3 regions of the Corynebacterium poyangense genome follow, and region 3 is predicted to be linked to each of the others. Evidence: riboswitches for the same ligand, from Rfam matches in the RefSeq annotation. Region 3 holds a riboswitch; each other region holds the start of a gene.

Region 1 (6,288 bases), 980 kb from region 3:
AGCAGAACACCGTCGACGAGGGGCAGCATCGCGTCTATTGCTTCTAAAAATCGTCGTTCTGATTCGGCGGCATTGGCTACGAGAAGTTGTCGATTTTGGGAGCGAGCCGCATGTTCTGCGCCCCGAACAATTTCTAGGAAAAAAGGATTGAGGAGGTCAGCGATGACTATTCCAATTACCCCGGTTCGGGGGGTGGAGGAGGAATCGGGCGGCGCGGTGGCATGTGTCCGATATCCTACTTTAGTGATTGCTTCCATCACCTTTTCAGCAGTTGCGGAACTGACCAGATCGGGACGGTTAAGTGCGCGGGAGACGGTTGCCGCAGAAACCCCGGCTATTCGGGCGACGTCGTAGATGCTGGTCACATTATCCAGGGTAATCGACGTCTTTCTACCTCGTCGTCGACATCGCTTCTGAACAGCTGATTTGTGAAATTATCCCGCGGTAGTTTAGTCTTCCATCTGGCTACCAAGCCCCGTTCGTCTAGCGGCCTAGGACGCCGGCCTCTCACGCCGGTAACACGGGTTCAAATCCCGTACGGGGTACGTCATAAAGGAAGGTCAGAGAAACTCTGGCCTTCTTTTTATCTCGTCACCAGAGTCTCATCCTAAAAATTTAGAATTCCTCGTAGCGTGTTCTGGAAATTGATTTAGTGTCTATGGGAGTAGTCTCCACGATAAGAACAATATGGTGATCATTAACACCATGAGTTCTTGCTGATACCGGAGTACCTATCACCCCAAGGAGGAAGTCGTGAAGGATAACCATTCGGGACTCCACGGTACGTCACAGCAGGGTTCCCATCTGGATCGTACCCTCCAGAACCGTCATATTCAGCTCATTGCCATAGGCGGAGCTATCGGTACCGGTCTTTTTATGGGATCCGGAAAAACCATCTCTTTAGCTGGCCCGTCAATACTTTTCGTCTACCTTTCCATAGGTCTTGTCCTCTATCTCTTTATGCGGCTGATGGGTGAGCTATTGCTTTCCAACTCCCGCTACGCTACTTTCGCGGATATCGCTCATGATCTCCTCGGGCCCGTCGCGGGTTTTCTTACCGGGTGGACCTACTGGTTTTGCTGGGTTGTAACAGCAGTCGCAGACCTGATCGCTATCGTGGGTTACACCCATTTCTGGTGGCCTCAGCTTCCTGCATGGATTCCCATCATCCTGGTCATCGGGTGCTTATATAGCTTAAATGCCCTCACCGTCAAAGCATTTGGGGAAATAGAATTCTGGTTTGCTCTCATTAAGATTTGCGCTATCTTAGCGCTTATTGTGGTGGGACTGTGGATGGTAGTAAGTCATGTTCCCAATGAATCTGGCGATCCTGCAGCCTTGAGTAACTTATGGTCTCATGGTGGATTATTCCCCTTGGGCTTCTATGGATTTTTAGCTGGATTTCCCATTGCGATTTTTGCTTTTATGGGAATCGAGTTGGTTGGCACCACTGTGGCAGAAACGAAAAATCCAGAGACTATGTTGCCAAAAGCTATTAATTCCATTCCGATGAGAATTATGCTTTTTTATATTGGCGCATTAGCTGTGATTATGATGGTGACCCCGTGGAATGAAGTTGATCCGGGCAAATCTCCTTTTGTGACGATGTTCGCATTAACGGGGTTAGCAGCGGCAGCGAGTATCGTCAACATTGTGGTGCTGAGCTCAGCTGCCTCTTCAGCGAACTCCGGGATTTATTCGACATCTCGAATGTTGTGGGGTTTGGCGCACCGCGGTGATGCACCTCAAGCATTTAAGGTGTTGTCTCGACGTCGAGTACCTCAGAATGCGTTATTCCTGACGTGCGTTTTATTGCTGAGCTCCATTGTCCTTATTTCCGCTGGGGAATCTGTCATTCAAGCTTTTACGATGATCACGGCAATGGCCTCAACGTTGGTGATGGCAGTTTGGGCCATTATTACTATGTCCTATCTCAAGTTCCGAAAAACCCACGATGATTTACACCGCAAGAGCGTCTTTCCGGCGCCTTTTGGGATACTAGCTGCGTGGGTCGTATTAGCTTTCTTTGCGGCAATGGTATGTGTGCTTGCTTTTGAATCAGATACCAGAATTGGCTTAATTGCCTCCGCGGTATGGATTATCGGGATGGGGACTGCTGCGAAGATCCGTCAGGGGCGTCAGCGCACCAGCGAAGCAGAGACTACCTTAGGTTAGCCACGTTCGGATCGTGTTCTTAAGCGCTTGAGCTGCAGATTGGGGATCTGCAGCTTGAGTGATGGCGCGAACCACCACTATTCGGCGAGCGCCTGCGCTGAGGACGTCGTGGACGTTATCTTGATCTATTCCGCCAATAGCCCACACGGTTTTGGGTGAGTCTTCTGCTGAAGTCTAGTGTTGTCGCTGAGTTGCGCGGCTGCGGAAATACCAGCTAAACCAACGGGTTTGCGTCCAGGTTTCGTCGGAGTTTTCCATACCGGGCCCATGACGGCGTAATCGATATCGGGGTCTGCTAAGGAATCGCGGAACATGTCGGTTTTTCGGTTGGAGCGGCCAATTAGCACATCCTGTCCCAAGAGTGATCGGACCTGGGCCGGTGTTAAATCTTCTTGACCCACATGAATGATGTCCGCCCCGATTAATGCTGCAATATCGGCGCGATCATTGACAGCGAAGAGTTTTCCATGGTGATGGGCTATGTCGGCAAGGATTTTGAGAGCATCGAGTTCATCACGAGCACTGATCTTTTTATCCCGCAACTGGATAATATCTACTCCACCTCGATAGGCGGCGTCGAGAAAATCAGCTAGGTCACCTCGGTCAGTGCGGGCGTCGGTGCAGACATACAGTTGGGCGGCATGTAACAGAGCTAAGCGTTCTTCACGGGTGCGGCTTCTCATAGTTCGGAAGTCTATTCCCTCGGTAGGGGCTACCCCCATCGGTGCAAAGGCTCCTATGATGTCAGATGTAGGAGTTCCGCGGGAGCCACGGTGTTATCCACAGCGTGGCTGAGAGGGCCATGGAGGCCGACCGCCAAACCTGATGCGGATCATGCCGCCGGAGGGAGGAATGCCCCATGTCATCAGCCGTTGTTGTGGGGGCCGGGATCATTGGTTTAGCTACCGCCTGGCAATTAAAACGCCGTGGGTGGGATATCACTGTGTGCGACCCCGCCCCTGTATCTGGGGCCACGCGCGCAGCCGCCGGTATGTTGGCTCCAGTTGCTGAGGTGGTGTGGGATCAACCCACGTTGTATCCGCTCATGGTGGCCTCAGGGGAGATGTTTCCCCGCTTTGTCTCAGAGATTGCTGCGGATTTAGGGCAGCACAAAGAAGAAATAGGGTATTTAGCAAACTCTACTTTTGTGCTTGCCGGCGATTCCGCTGATCGAACGGCACTATTTGAGTTGACCTCCTTGCAACATCGCCTCGACATGGATGTCCAACCCATCACTATTCGACACGCTCGACAATTAGAACCAGCACTGGGCCCAGGATGTGTGGGTGCAGTAGATATCCCCGGTGACCACCAAGTAGATCCGCGTAACTTATGTCAGGCGTTGCTCGACGTGATAGCAGATGACCTCATCGAAACCACGATAGAGAAAGTAATATTCGACGCCCAGCGGGCGGTTGGGGTGCACGCTGAAGATGGCCGAGATTTCTTGGCAGATAAGGTGATCGTGGCGACAGGCCTGGCAGCTGCTGACATTGGGGGCTTACCAAAAGCGCTGAATCTTCCGCTTCGTCCAGTTCACGGTGAGGTCATTCGCTTGCGGGTTCCTGAACATATCCGGCCGTTAGTGCGTCGAACTATTAGGGCAGTAGTTCATGGCCGGCCGGTGTATGTGGTACCGCGTGCCGATGGCACTGTCGTTGTGGGGGCGACTTCTCGTGAAGATTCTTTGGCTGGGGTGTCTGCAGAAGGGGTCTATCAACTGCTCAGAGATGCCGCGCACATTGTGCCAAGCATTCTGGAATGTGAAATTTACGAAATCATCTCAAAGGCGCGCCCAGGAACACCCGATGATGTTCCGTTAATAGGGGAAGTGGCGGAAAATCTTATTCTATCTACCGGCTATTTTCGGCACGGAATTCTCTTATCTGCATTAGGTTCGCATATTGGTGCGCTTATTGCCGTTGGGGAAGAAGATAAGATCTCGGCGGAATTTAGGAAAAGTATTGATCCTTGGCGTTTTAGTTTAGTGCCATATGAAAGTTTATAGGGAGTGACTATGACTGACAATCTTATTAATGGTGAAAAATTTGAACCTGTGGCTGGAGAAACAATTAAAGATCTTATTGAGAAGAGATTAGGGGTTAGCTTAACTGAGCAGGGTTACCGTGTTGAGGGTGAACCCCTCGCTATTGCGGTAGCTAAGAATTCGCAGGTCGTGCCGCGTAGTTCCTGGTGTCATACCTTGGCTGAAGGCACTATTGATATTGTGGGCGCGGTCCAAGGGGGATAGCGGTCATCGTGATTCAGAATGCCTCAAAATGTCTTGTTCCTCCGCTAACTATTGGGGATCTGACCATGACGTCACGATTGATCCTCGGGACCGGGGGAGCCAGTAGCCTCGATACCTTGGAACGAGCCCTCATTGCCTCTGAAACTGAGCTGACAACCGTGGCTTTGCGTCGATTCTCTCCATCCACACAAGAATCGGTTTTTGGAATTCTTCGGCGCAATAATATCGCTCCATTGCCTAATACCGCTGGCTGTTACACTGCCCGAGATGCGGTATTAACAGCGAAATTAGCACGAGAAGCCTTAGAGACTAATCTCATTAAATTAGAAGTGATTGCTGACGAGGAAACATTATTACCTAATGCGGTGGAATTGGTTGATGCTGCGGAGCAACTTATTAATGATGGGTTCGAAGTTATGGCTTATACCAATGATGATCCGGCGTTAGCGAAACACCTTGAACATCTGGGATGCGCCGCAGTGATGCCGGCTGGTGCTCCCATTGGGACAGGGTTGGGAGTCCTTAACCCGCACAATATTGAGCTTATTGCGGAGCGCGCCTCAGTTCCGATCATTTTGGATGCGGGGATCGGGACGGCTTCGGAAGCAGCCTTCGCTATGGAATTGGGGTGTGACGCAGTCCTTCTGGCGAGTGCGGTGACTCGAGCTCAAGACCCGGTAGCGATGGCTAAGGCCATGAAATATGCGGTCATTGCTGGTTTTCAGGCAAAGAACGCGGGCAGAATCCCTCAACGGCACCTAGCCCAACCCAGTTCGAGTTTCTCTGGGATGATCAGTCCGGTGAAACCCCAAAGTCGTGAGGAATATTTGTGATGGTGAACTCTCCTGATCCGGAAGCACTGAGCCCACACGAGCAGCAACGCTATGCTCGGCACTTAAGCCTTCCCGGTTTCAGCGTGCAATCCCAGCATATTCTGAGGGATTCTCGAGTGTTGGTGATTGGGGCCGGTGGTTTAGGTTCCTCCAGTTTGCTGTATTTAGCCGCAGCCGGAGTGGGGCACATCACCATCATTGATGATGACGTCGTGGACGAAAGTAATCTTCAACGTCAAATCATCCACACTGAGTCCCGGATTGGAAAGTCTAAAGTCGAATCATCACGCGAAACCTTATTGGCCTTGAACTCTCGTCTCCACGTCACTGCGATCAGTGAAGGGTTGCATCCTGACAATGCTGTAGCGCTTTTCCAGGAGCACGATGTTGTCCTAGACGGCAGTGATAATTTCCTCACCCGATATTTAGCGGCAGACGCATCAGAAATCTCTGGAACACCCTTGGTGTGGGCAACAATCTCTCAATTTTTCGCCCAGCTCTCTGTCTTTTGGCCAGACCGAGGTCCCGGCTTGAGAGATCTTTACCCGGAAATTCCAGACCCAGACTCTGTTCCGTCATGTGCTGAAGGCGGAGTTCTAGGAGCCTTGGTAGGCATGGTGGGATCATATATGGCAGCTGAGGCGATCAAAGTGCTCACGAAGATCGGGGAACCTGCTCTCGGCAAACTTATTGTGATGGATGTATTCGACGCCACCTTTCGCACGTTCAGCTTTGCCTCTGATCCGCAACGTAAGCCGGTGACCTCCTTGGCGGAAATCACCGCGCTATGGCGTGATCGGCCCAGTGTACACAGCTATTCCCCGGTTGTCGATGTGAAACCCGATGACGTTCGGACAATGGTGGATGACGGAGCAATCCTGGTTGATGTTCGGGATGCAAAGGAGCGATCCGAAGGTTTTATTCCTAGGTCTTATGGGGTTCCCTTAGCAGAAGTGTTGGAGCAAGGGTGGGACAGCCTCAAGGATGCCATGAGTGAGTGCCCTGAGCCGTCGGACATTATTCTGTATT
Region 2 (6,288 bases), 1.1 Mb from region 3:
GATATCACTCTTATCGACCGCACTAACCATCACCTCTTTCAGCCCCTGCTCTACCAGGTGGCTACCGGCATTTTGTCCTCCGGTGAAATCGCTCCTTCGACCCGTCAGGTGTTAGCCCGGCAGGATAATATCGACGTCATCAAGGGCGAAGTCACTGACATCAATCTTGCCGAACAAACGGTTACGGCTTCCTTGGGCCACTACCAGACCACCTACAGTTACGACTACTTGATTGTCGCTGCTGGCGCTAACCAGTCCTACTTCGGCAATGACCACTTCGCGGAGTTTGCGCCGGGCATGAAAACCATTGATAATGCCTTGGAAATCCGGGCTCGAATCGTGGGTGCTTTCGAACGAGCTGAGCTGACCCGTGACCCTGTGGAACGCGAAAAACTCCTCACTTTCACCATCGTTGGGGCGGGGCCAACTGGCGTTGAGCTGGCTGGTCAGCTTGCTGAAATGGCTCATCGCACCCTCGCTGATGAATACCGTCACTTCGCACCAAGCTCGGCGAAAATTGTCCTGCTTGATGGCGCCCCGCAGGTGTTACCGCCGTTCGGAAAACGACTCGGCCGCTATACCCAGCGGCAGTTAGAGAAGCTAGGAGTTACTGTTAAACCCAATAGCATCGTGACCAATGTGGACGAAAACACAGTGACATATAAGTCCACCGTCGATGGTTCCGAACACACCATTAACTCCTTCTGCAAGATTTGGTCCGCCGGTGTTTCCGCTTCCCCACTTGGCAAGCTCATCGCAGATCAGGCTGGCTTAGAAGTTGATCGCGCAGGTCGCGTTCCCGTCAATAATGACCTGACTGTGGGAACCTTCTCCAACGTTTTCGTCGTTGGTGACATGATCAATCTCAATGGCCTACCCGGCGTCGCTCAGGTAGCAATCCAGGGCGGTGAATACGCAGCCGAGCAAATTGCCGCTGAGGTTTCGGGCCGCGAGGAATCCGCACGAGAACCATTTGACTACATCGACAAAGGTTCCATGGCCACCATCTCCCGTTTTTCTGCGGTAGCAAAAATGGGGAAGATCGAAGTCACCGGCTTCTTTGGTTGGGTTCTGTGGCTCTTGGTGCACGTGATGTATCTCGTTGGTTTCCGAAATCGCTTCGTGTCCATCGTCTCTTGGGGTATCAACGCCCTGTCAAAGAAGCGCTGGAACTTGGCAGTCACCCGCCAACAACTTCATGCTCGCACCGGTTTATTGAAGCTGGGCCGTTCTGTTGATGATGACAGTGATCTTCCCATCGAGGTGCGGGAAACTAACCAATATAAAGGTTAAACACGGTTAGGTGGTCAGGTCCATTCCAGCTGCTAGTATCGGGCCAGAGGGACACGGGGTGCGCCGCTAAGATTTCGCCGGCGCTGAGAAAACACCCGCTGAACCTGCTCTAGTTCGAACTAGCGAAGGGATGTCACCTGATGACACAGCCTGCTTTATCTGAAGCATTTCATGCTCTACAGTCAACTTCCCCGTTGGTGCAGTGTCTCACCAACAAAGTTGTTGCTGAAATTACCGCAAATGTGTTGCTCGCAGTGGGCGCTGCTCCGGCAATGTGCGACACCCCGGAGGAATCCGAAGGTTTTGCTGAAGTTGCTTCCGGGGTGTTAATAAACGCCGGAACCCCATCCGCTGAACAGTATCAAGGAATGCGCGCCGCTATTAAGGGCGCGTCAAAAAGCAACACCCCTTGGGTGCTGGATCCGGTCGCTGTCGGGGGGCTTACTCACCGCACCCGTTTCTGCCAGGAGATCGTCCAGCGCCATCCCACCGCCATCAGGGGAAACGCCTCGGAAATTTCCGCCTTAGCGGGAATGGGATCCGGCGGACGCGGTGTGGACGCTACTGATGAGGTCACCAGTGCGCTCGACGTAGCCCGCCATCTGGCCCAAGCGCACAATTGTGTCGTGGCGGTTTCGGGACCTCAAGACCTCATTGTTTCGGCTGATCGGATTACCTGGTTAACTTCCGGCGATCCACTTATGCAACGTCTCATCGGCACGGGTTGCTCCCTTGGTGCAGTGTGCGCCGCCTACTTAGGCGCTGCCGCCGATCAAAAAATTTCCGCCCATGATGCCGTTCTCGCTGCCCACGCTCATCTCGGTGCCGCTGGATCGCACGCCGCAGCTTCTTCCTCCGGGCCTGGCAGCTTTCACGCGGCGTGGATTGACGCTCTCTATAACCTGACCGACCAGGATATTTTCCACGCTATCGAGATCCAGGAGGAACACCACAATGCCTAATTTTTGGGATCTCTACCTCGTGACCGATCCTGACCAGGGGGGCGGGCCCGATCAGGTTCCTCACATTGTCGACCAAGCTATCTGCGGTGGCGTCACTGCTGTCCAGCTGCGAGATAAACACGCTGATGACGCTACCTTTGAAGAACGCGCCCGCGCATTAAGTGAAATTATTGGGGCCAGAGTTCCTCTCTTCGTCAATGATCGGCTCGATTGTGCTCTCAAATTAGGGCTTCACCTTCATATCGGCCAAGATGACACTCCTTATGAGGAAGCTCGACGCGCCTTGCCCTCACACCTTATGATCGGGCTTTCTATCTCGGTGGAGTCAGAACTTGACGATATTGTCCAACGCTGCCATGACGCACACCTTCCTCTCCCAGATGTCGTAGGAATCGGCCCAGTCCGCGCTACCTCCACCAAGCAAGACGCCGCTGCTCCGTTAGGAATTGAAGGGCTAATAAATCTCGCCCACAAAGCTAAGAGCCTCGGTATGCCCTGCGTCGCAATTGGTGGTGTGCATCTCGATAACGCAAGCGACATCATCCAGCACACGGTAGTTGACGGACTCTGCGTTGTCTCCGAAATTATGACCTCGCTGAATCCAGAACAAGCAGCTAGAGATCTTCGGAAATGTATTACCGGGTCACGCGCAATCAGGGGCAGCATTCCGAGGGTGTTATCCATCGCTGGTACTGATCCTTCTGGGGGAGCTGGTCTGCAAGCAGATCTCAAATCCATCGCAGCCGCTGGTGGATATGGCATGGCGGTGGTTACCGCCTTGGTTTCCCAAAACACATGCGGTGTCCGTGATATTTTCAGTCCCCCATCGGAGTTTCTCAAGCAGCAACTAGAAGCGGTGAGCGACGACGTCACGATTGACGCTCTCAAAATTGGAATGTTGGCAGATAGCGACACCACCGCTGTCGTATCTGAGTGGTTGACAAAGAATCGCCCACCGGTCGTCGTACTAGATCCAGTAATGGTGTCTACGAGCGGCCATCGTCTCTTAGCAGCAGAAGCCGAAGATGCTGTTCGAAAATTCGCCGAACTTGCTGATTACATCACCCCCAATATTCCAGAACTAGCCGTTCTCTGCGGGGTGGAGGAGATATCTTCTTTTGATGAGGCCGTTGAACTGGCTAAACAATGGGCACAACGGACTAGCACCACAGTCATTGTCAAGGGCGGTCATCTGAGCGGACCGCAAGCCGATAATGCCCTTGTGGATAAATACGGTGCGGTTTATCGCATCTCTAACCCCCGCGTTCACTCTGAATCTACCCACGGCACCGGGTGCTCATTATCTTCCGCACTAGCTACCAAACTGGCCCAGGGTGGAGATCGGATTGAGGCTATCACGTGGGTCACGTCCTGGTTGCGTGAAGCCATTGTTCATGGTGAAGCTCTGGGCGTCGGATATGGGCATGGTCCAGTAGATCATAGCCACCAAGCTAGGCGCCTAGCTGAAAATGGAAAGGCTCACATTCCCAGGTACCGTGAGCTTCAGCATGTGCCATTCTGCGATGGAACCACACCTCACCGTCTGGGGCCGTCACCGCGGAATCCCGTTGATCTTCCCCGCATTGCGGCACCTGGGCCTTGGACTAACGCTTTATGGCGTATTGGCCATGACTACTGGCTTAACACCCTGAACTCGGACTTTATCCAGCAACTCGGTGAAGGTTCTTTGCAACCGAAAGACTTCAGTTTTTACCTCTACCAAGATTCGCTCTATCTCCGAGAATATTCGCGGGCTTTGGCAACCCTTGGAGCTAAAGCACCGGAAACCTCTGATTCCTTGGCGTGGGTTGCGGGTTCTCAACAGTGCATTGTGGAGGAAGCGGAACTCCACCGCACCTGGTTGCGTGATCATGATGTCAACCGCACCGGAATGTCTACCGTGACTGCTGCTTATACTGACTTCCTCAAAGCCACAACGTCACTTTGCGATTATGTTGTTGGGGTTGCTGCGGTTCTGCCCTGCTATTGGTTGTATGCCGAAGTAGGTAAAGCCTTATCCCACCGTAATTTTCCGGTGCACCCTTATCGGGCATGGCTTGACGTCTATGGTGATGAGGACGCTTTCATTGAGGACGTTCGACAGGCGTTGCTCCGGGCGGAACAGGCTTTTGAACGCGCCACTCCTCAGCAACGTATAGCTGCCGTCGAAGCTTATCTTGCTGCGTGCGAACACGAATATCATTTCTTCGATCAAGCATTAAGGCAATAGCTCACATAATCGGACCCAATGTCGTGCCACTCACATCCGGGTGTGCCCGATTCCACAAGTATAAAAACCCTACCTTTGGGGCACATCGTCCTACAATAGGTTCCGTGAGCGGTGATACTTGATCGATTTACCTCGATTGAGCTGTTGACCGTGATAAAAGATTGCCGATACCCTCGGCACTTTGACCGACACACATCGCGTAACCCGTGATTGAGTGAAAGGTAAAAATATTGACGACTACTATTTCAGCTGCCACGGAAGCCTGGGAAGGGTTTACCCCAGGTGACTGGACAGAAAATATCAATGTTCGGGATTTCATTCAGAAGAACTACACTCCTTATGAAGGTGATTCTTCTTTCCTTTTCCCCGCGACCGATAAAACCCTTCGTACCTGGGATTATCTAGAAAAGCATTATCTGTCCGAAGAGCGTAAGCGTCGTGTCTACGATGTAGATACCCACACTCCGGCTGATATTGACGCATTTCCGGCTGGCTATATCAATGATGAAGATGACGTCATCGTCGGCCTTCAAACTGATACCCCGCTCAAGCGGGCCATGATGCCTTATGGCGGCTGGCGAATGGTAGAAACCGCTATTCACGAAGCCGGGAAAGACGTAGACCCTGACGTCAAGAAAATCTTCACTCGGTATCGGAAAACCCACAATGATGCGGTATTCGATATCTATACCCCACGAATTCGCGCCGCCCGTTCCTCACATATCATCACCGGTTTGCCCGACGCCTACGGGCGTGGCCGTATCATTGGCGACTACCGACGAGTAGCCCTCTACGGTATTGACAAATTAATCGAGGAAAAACAGCGGGCTAAAGACGCTGTTGCGGGCCAGAACTTCTCCGAGCATTGGGCGCGTTATCGGGAGGAGCATTCTGAGCAGATCAAAGCACTCAAAAAGCTCAAGACCCTCGCTGAATCATATGGCTTTGATATTTCCGGTCCGGCTCACACCGCCAAGGAAGCAGTCCAGTGGACCTACTTCGGCTACCTCGGTGCCGTAAAGAGTCAAGATGGAGCAGCCATGTCCTTTGGCCGGCTCTCCCCATTCTTTGACATCTACTTTGAACGCGACCTGGCCCGTGGCTTAATCACTGAGCAAGATGCTCAAGAAATTATCGACGCCCTGGTCATTAAACTGCGTATCGTCCGCTTCCTGCGCACCATCGATTATGACCAGATTTTCTCGGGCGACCCCTATTGGGCCACCTGGTCTGATGCTGGCATCTCCGAAGATGGCCGTTCTCAGGTTACGAAAACTTCCTTCCGTTTACTTCAAACTCTGCGCAACCTCGGTCCGGCTCCGGAACCGAATATCACGATTTTCTGGGATCCCTCCCTCCCCGAAGGCTATAAGTCGTTCTGCGCCGAAATCTCTATTGAAACTTCCTCGGTCCAGTACGAATCAGACCGCCAAATTCGGGAGCAATGGGGCGATGACGCAGCTATCGCCTGCTGCGTTTCTCCGATGCGGGTAGGCAAGCAAATGCAATTCTTTGGCGCCCGCGTCAACGCTGCTAAGGCTTTGCTATATGCCATCAACGGTGGACGTGATGAGGTCACTGGAAAACAGATTGTTGCAGAACCTCACGCTCCCATAGAGGGCGACGGCCCCTTGGACTTCGATGAAGTCTGGCAACGCTATGAGGAAATGTTGGACTGGGTCATCGGAACCTATGTGGAAGCACTCAACATTATCCACTACTGCCATGACCGCTACGCCTACGAAGCCGTAGAAATGGCGCTCCATGATTCAGATATTGTGCGCACTATGGGTTGCGGTATCG
Region 3 (6,288 bases):
GACTCCGACGCCCTTGATTTCGCAGTGAAGATTGTTACCACCATTTTGGGTGGAATTGGGAAAATCTTCGGCGCTCTGAGCTAAGGGCTCGGGTAACTCGGCTTAAAAAAGACACATATCTCAACGTTCGAGGAGGCTTATCGAACTCTACTTATTCGGTTCTCTTCGCGATCCCCTTCCCTGCGGTACCGACACCTACCGTCCTTGGGAAGGGGTTTATCGCGCCTCCACTAATAGACAGAGTAGTATGTTTTTACTAGTCTACTTGGTTAACTTGGTCACAATACTTAGGTCTAGGGAATGATATGCCCGACACCTGACGTTGGACATCAAGAATGCCAGAAGCGTTCCCACCATCAATTACTCATGAGTAGAGGGAGAACACGTGTCGCAGCAGAAGCGTCATGGCTGGGCCACCGGGTTCGGTGCCCAGGTCATCTATGGTCTCATCATCGGGCTTATCCTCGGGTTTATTGCCCGTTCTCTTAGCCCTCACAGCAGCGAGCCCGATAATTGGCTAAGTACGTGTCTTTCCTGGGTGGGAGATACCTATGTTCAACTCCTCAGAGTCATGGTTCCCGCGCTCGTCTTTGCTGCGGTGGTAACCTCCGTCGCAAAACTACGAGAAGTCAGCAACGCCGCCAAACTAGCGCTATCAACTATTTGGTGGTTTATGATCACTGCCTTCTTCTCCGTGCTTGCCGGCTTATTAGTTGGAGCGGTCATGAAACCGGGGGTTGGTACCAGCGTTAACCCAGGAAACGCTGCAGAACCATCAACTATCGGATCATGGTTTGGTTTCCTCAACTCCATCGTTCCGGTCAATATCCTTGGACTTAGCGCAAAGGTTTCCGAATCCGGCGTATCCCTTAGTTTCAACGTGCTTCAGATCCTGGTGGTGTCTTTAGCTATTGGCATAGCTTCAGTCAAAGCAGGTAAAGCCGCTGAGCCGTTTCTTCACTTCACGGAATCATTCCTCTCCGTGGTCCAAGTGATTCTGTGGTGGATTATCCGTCTCGCCCCCATAGGCACCGCAGCACTCATCGGACACGCCGTCGCCGCCTACGGTTGGAGTGCATTAGGCAGCCTCGGGAAATTTGTCCTCGCCATCTATGTAGGTTTGGCTTTGGTTCTGCTCCTGATCTACCCAGCTATTCTGAAAATCCACGGACTTTCCCCCATCGAGTTTTATCGTCGAGTCTGGCCGGTGACTTCCCTCGGCTTTATTACCCGGTCTTCCATGGGAGTCATGCCGGTGACTCAACGAGTCAGCGAACAGGCTCTTGGAGTTCCTTCTTCCTATGCCTCTTTCGCTATCCCGCTTGGGGCGACCACAAAAATGGATGGGTGCGCCTCTATTTATCCAGCGGTTGCTGCTCTTTTCGTCGCCCAATTCTTTGGCGTTGATCTTTCTGCGGTGGATTATCTTCTCATCATCGTGGTCTCGGTGATCGGTTCAGCAGCTACCGCCGGCACAACAGGTGCCGTCGTTATGCTTACGCTGACTCTCTCCACCCTCGGTCTACCTCTTGCGGGTGCAGGACTCCTCCTAGCTATTGAACCCATCATTGATATGGGCCGGACGGCAACCAACGTCACTGGTCAAGCTCTGGTAGCAGCCGTGGTGTCACACCGAGCCGGAATCCTAGACCGTGAGGTGTGGAAGCGCGGAAAGGATCTGCAGGCAGCACCAACGGTGTCTTCATCATGAGCACCCGTACCACCTAACACCTTTGACCCCCATTTCCTTCTGATCCAGGTCAGTAGCTGTCAAGCTCCTGAGCTTCAGTGTCCAATTTCCGCTCTAGGGTTAGCTACCACTAGCTTTCCGTCGTCTTTGTAGTAGGGTGTGACGCAGCGTGTCAGCCTGAAAAACGCCGATGCGCCTAGCGCACGGGAGTCCCCTACCGGGGCTGAGAGGAAAGCACGGATGCTTTCGACCGTTACAACCTGATCCGGATAATGCCGGCGCAGGGAGCGACGACTTTCCCGTGTGCTCTGTGAACCCGATATTTCACTAAGGAGCACACATTATGACTTTTACATCTGCTCGATCCTGGCGGATCGTCGATATTGTCACCGCAGCGGTCCTCGGAGCCGCCATATCTTTTATCTTCATGGTCTGGAATGTGGTGGGCGGCAACCTCTATGAGGTTTTTAACGCCATCACCCCTGGTCTCGGCGGGCTTCCCCTCGGCCTCTGGCTGATCGGCGGGCTCTTCGGCGGACTCATCATCCGGAAACCCGGCGCCGCGCTCGCCGTCGAACTCATCGCCGCCATCATTTCCGCCATAGCCGGCAACCAATGGGGCATCGGCACGGTCTACTCCGGTATCGCCCAAGGACTAGGCGCGGAACTCATCTTCGCCCTTTTTGCTTATCGACGTTTCACCCTACCGGTTTCTCTCTTAGCCGGAATGGGTGCCGCAGCAGGCGCCTTCATCCTCGAATTATTCCTGGGCAACTTCGCGAAATCCTTAGAATTCAATGTGGTGTATTTGTTATGCACCCAACTATCCGGGATTATCCTCGCCGGACTTCTGAGTTATTTTGTGGTACGCGCCTTAGCTAAAACCGGGGCTTTAGACCGCTTTGCTGTTGGCCGTGAACACCGGAAACTTATCTAATATGACCCCACAGATTCGCGCCCGCGGATATGGATGGCGTCATGCCGGCAGAGCGAAACCCGCTCTAGCCAATATTGATCTTGAGATAGAACGCGGAGAACGCATCCTCATACTCGGCACCTCGGGTGCCGGGAAATCTACTCTTCTCGGCGCCATAGCTGGAGTGTTGGGAAGCAGTGAAGATGGTGAAGCCGCCGGAGAACTAGAGGTACGTGACCGGGTGGGTCTAGTCCTCCAAGATCCAGATTCCCAAGCAGTATCAGCTCAGGTAGGCGATGATATTGCTTTTGGTTTAGAAAACCTTTCGGTGCCCCCAGATGAGATGTGGCCACGGGTGCGTCGAGCCTTAGAGTTGGTGGGGTTAGACCTTCCACTCCATCACCTCACCAAGGAGCTTTCCGGAGGTCAGCGGCAACGACTCGCCCTAGCCGGTGTGCTTGCGATGCAGCCGGGGATTATTGCTCTCGACGAACCCACCGCCAATATTGATCCGGACAGTGTTCCGGATTTGGTGGCTGCCACTGCACAGGCTGTTGCTGAAACGCACGCCACGCTGCTGGTGGTGGAGCATCGAGTTGCAGAGTGGCTGCCGCTTATTGAGCGGGTTATAGTCCTGGGCGATGCAGGGCTTATAGTGGATGGACCGCGTGACGTCGTTCTGGCAGAACATGGCGATGAACTGCGTGAACACGGAATCTGGATTCCAGGACCGGCGCCGGTTTTACCCCAGGCGCAGGCTATCCCAGAACACCCCGACACCCTGATCGAAGGGGTAGAGCTGAGTCTAGGGTGGCCGGGTTCTCCAGCGGTGCGAAGCGATATGAACGTGGCGCTGCCGGTGGGACATGGGGTGTGCATTACCGGGAAGAACGGCAGCGGTAAATCAACTTTGGCGTTGGCCCTCGGAGGTTTATTGCCACCGCAGGCTGGGCACGTGATTGCCCATCCCCGCTTGCGTGGATCATTATCTGAGCCTTCTCCCTACCGGTGGCGCTCCCGTGAGCTTTGTCAACGGATCGGCTCGGTGTTCCAAAATCCCGAGCACCAATTTCTCTGCCGCACCGTTCGGGAAGAGCTAGCCTTTGGTGAAACTCCAAAGACCCGGGTTGACGAGTTATTAACTCGGTTGCGGCTGGAACATCTGGCCGAGGCTAATCCGTTCACACTCTCCGGTGGGGAAAAGCGACGCCTATCAGTGGCAACTGCCTTAACTCATGCCCCACAGCTGCTGATTCTTGATGAACCAACGTTTGGCCAAGATCGCCGTACCTTTAGCGAGGTAGTGCACTTATTAGATGAACTCTGCCGGGAGGGCACTACCGTGTGCACGATTACCCATGACCCCCTGGTGGTTCAGGCGTTGGGAGAACAGGAGATCCGGTTGTGAGTACGTCCATGTTTAATCCGGTAATGCGGCCTCTCGCCCTGTTCGTATTTACTACCCCGTTATTAATCTCTATTGATCGGATTTCTGCCGGGGTGGCATGTATTCTCGTGATACCACTCATCGTGATCTTGGGTTTCGGTCCCCGCAAGTGGATTCGCCATGCCTGGCCGGTGCTTCTCGCAGCTATTCTCGCTGGGGTATCCATGACCCTCTACGGACGTCCGGAAGGACATGTCTATGCTTCCTTCCTCAGCGCCCGAATTACCGATAACTCCATCTACCTGGGAGAAGCAATTATCTTGAGAGTCCTGGCTATAGGCCTCGCCTCAGTGGCACTGCTGCGCGATATTGATCCCACCTATTTGGGAGATGGTTTAGCCCAGAAACTTCACCTGCCCTGGCGCTTTGTTCTTGCTACCGTAGCCGGGTTAAGACTGATTTCACTCTTTCGCCAGGATTGGCAGGCTCTTAGTCTAGCCCGACGCGCCCGCGGCCTCGGCGATCACAACCGGATCCGACGCGGGGCAGGCCAGGCATTTTCCCTCCTGGTTTTTGCCCTACGTCGAGCCAGTAGCTTAGCCACCGCCATGGAAGCCCGAGGCTTCGGCGCCTCACCCGACCGAACTTGGGCCCGTCAATCCATTATTACCTGGAAAGATTGGACCCTCATCGGAGTGTGCCTGGGGATCGCCACCACAGCTATCGCGCTCAGCGTATGGGCCGGAGAGTTCCGGTTCCTAGGGGTGGCCTAAACCGCACCTCAAGACAGGGTTTAATGGATAGTGCTCTGCACCCAGTCATACACATTGGCAATATCTTCAGCGTCTGCGGATTTTTCCGTGACCAAGCCGGTAAATCCAACCACTTCATTGCCGCGCATAATTGGGGCACCACTATCCTTACCGGTTTCTAAGCTGAAGCTTTCCGGAGCACCATACCAGCTCAACCAGGCATTATGACCCTCGACCTTAATGTCCGAGGTACCGATACTAAGCAGGTGATTTATCCCTTCTTCACCGTTATAAGCTGCAATTCTGAGGGTCTCTCCAGCCTCTGGCGCCTTGGTGCTTAGCTTGGCTGGGGTTACCCGTTGCACTGGCTCAGCGAAATGAACGAGCATCGCCTGGCTTTCTTCAGGGTTCTGCGACTTAAACTCTTGGCGATCAATACTGACCGGGTCATGACTATCTGCGGTACCGGCTACTGCGCCAGAACAGGTCATCGGCCCTTCAAAGGTTAAAGCCCACTGACTATCCACCATCACAGCGGTGCACACTTGATTTCCGCTGCCATCGGTCAGTGCCACAATCCCTGGATTGTTTTCTGACTTGTCACCTCCTACAGCAGCATGAGCAATGGGAGTGGCCAAAGCCATAGCCACAAGACCCGCGGCCGCAGCGGTGGTTCTTAGACCTTTCAACATAAAGCCTCCTTAAGGCATTCCTGGTTGGTGCGAGCAAAACACCGTCCTTATTGAAAACGGTTGTCACTAAGCATAGGGCGAATTGACCAAAAGGCTCCACCCATCCCCCAAATTAGGTCAACCTATCTAGTTGCTTAGTGCTAAGAACAAAAGCGGTGAGTATTACTCTTTCCCGTCCACCAGCTTCATGACGGCCTCACACAGACTCTTGAGCCCCCACTCAAAAGGAGGATTGGCGTAGGGATTAGGGGAATGATCCGCCGAACTACGTGGCTGCGCATCTAAAGCTTGGCGCAAGGTTGGAGTAACAGCTTCATCATCACCCGGTGCGGACCGGAAAATATCGGCCGGAGCATGAACATCCATAGCTGAGCCAAAAAGAAAAGACTCAAAGGCAACTATGACTGGCATAATCTGGCGCATTGGCACACCTGCTGCAGCTAAGGCTGCTGCCACTGACTCATACATTGCCTGGGTAGCAGGAGCACCACCGACCGGTAGCGTCGCAATGAGCGGCACCAGTCCGGGATAGCGAGCAAAGGTTTCCCGGTAAGAATAAGCCCACTGCCGCAATCCTTCATCTAAAGCGATCTCCCCCGCTACCACCTGTTTAAGGCCGACGTCATCTACCCTCGACATCACCACGTCCTGGATCAATAGCCGCACTTCGTCTTTACCAGAAACATGGTTATACAAAGCAGAAGGCGCTACGCCCAGATGCTTCGCCAATCGAATCATCGTCACTGCGCTATCACCTTCACTATCTGCCAAGTCCAAGGCGGCTAAGGCGATGGTCTTTCGATCCAGAACTGGTAACCGCGGGCGTCCCACAGAGCGTCGAGCCATATCTC

The links. A riboswitch is a leader RNA that binds a small molecule or an ion and turns the genes downstream of it on or off. The one in region 3 is predicted to bind thiamine pyrophosphate.
Region 1: linked by a shared signal. The riboswitch ahead of thiO (glycine oxidase ThiO) and the one ahead of GP475_RS00695 (ECF transporter S component) in region 3 are both predicted to bind thiamine pyrophosphate.
Region 2: linked by a shared signal. The riboswitch ahead of thiM (hydroxyethylthiazole kinase) and the one ahead of GP475_RS00695 (ECF transporter S component) in region 3 are both predicted to bind thiamine pyrophosphate.

What each region holds. Positions count from the first base shown of each region.
Region 1 is NZ_CP046884.1:1,123,097-1,129,384, forward strand. Features, by position in the region: gene GP475_RS05265 (LacI family DNA-binding transcriptional regulator) at 1-365, opposite strand, end outside; tRNA gene GP475_RS05270 (tRNA-Glu) at 473-545, shown strand; gene GP475_RS05275 (amino acid permease) at 754-2,175, shown strand; gene GP475_RS12610 (beta/alpha barrel domain-containing protein) at 2,167-2,322, opposite strand; gene GP475_RS05280 (thiamine phosphate synthase) at 2,301-2,858, opposite strand; TPP riboswitch at 2,927-3,041, shown strand; gene thiO (glycine oxidase ThiO) at 3,035-4,183, shown strand; gene thiS (sulfur carrier protein ThiS) at 4,193-4,426, shown strand; gene GP475_RS05295 (thiazole synthase) at 4,438-5,259, shown strand; gene GP475_RS05300 (ThiF family adenylyltransferase) at 5,259-6,288, shown strand, end outside.
Region 2 is NZ_CP046884.1:1,228,481-1,234,768, reverse strand. Features, by position in the region: gene GP475_RS05775 (NAD(P)/FAD-dependent oxidoreductase) at 1-1,293, shown strand, start outside; TPP riboswitch at 1,338-1,441, shown strand; gene thiM (hydroxyethylthiazole kinase) at 1,434-2,255, shown strand; gene GP475_RS05765 (bifunctional hydroxymethylpyrimidine kinase/phosphomethylpyrimidine kinase) at 2,248-4,485, shown strand; partial or broken gene GP475_RS05760 (pyruvate formate lyase family protein) at 4,716-6,288, shown strand, end outside.
Region 3 is NZ_CP046884.1:145,487-151,774, reverse strand. Features, by position in the region: gene GP475_RS00700 (dicarboxylate/amino acid:cation symporter) at 386-1,711, shown strand; TPP riboswitch at 1,884-1,994, shown strand; gene GP475_RS00695 (ECF transporter S component) at 2,034-2,627, shown strand; gene GP475_RS00690 (ABC transporter ATP-binding protein) at 2,629-4,014, shown strand; gene GP475_RS00685 (energy-coupling factor transporter transmembrane component T family protein) at 4,023-4,766, shown strand; gene GP475_RS00680 (trypsin-like serine protease) at 4,787-5,437, opposite strand; gene GP475_RS00675 (TetR/AcrR family transcriptional regulator) at 5,600-6,283, opposite strand.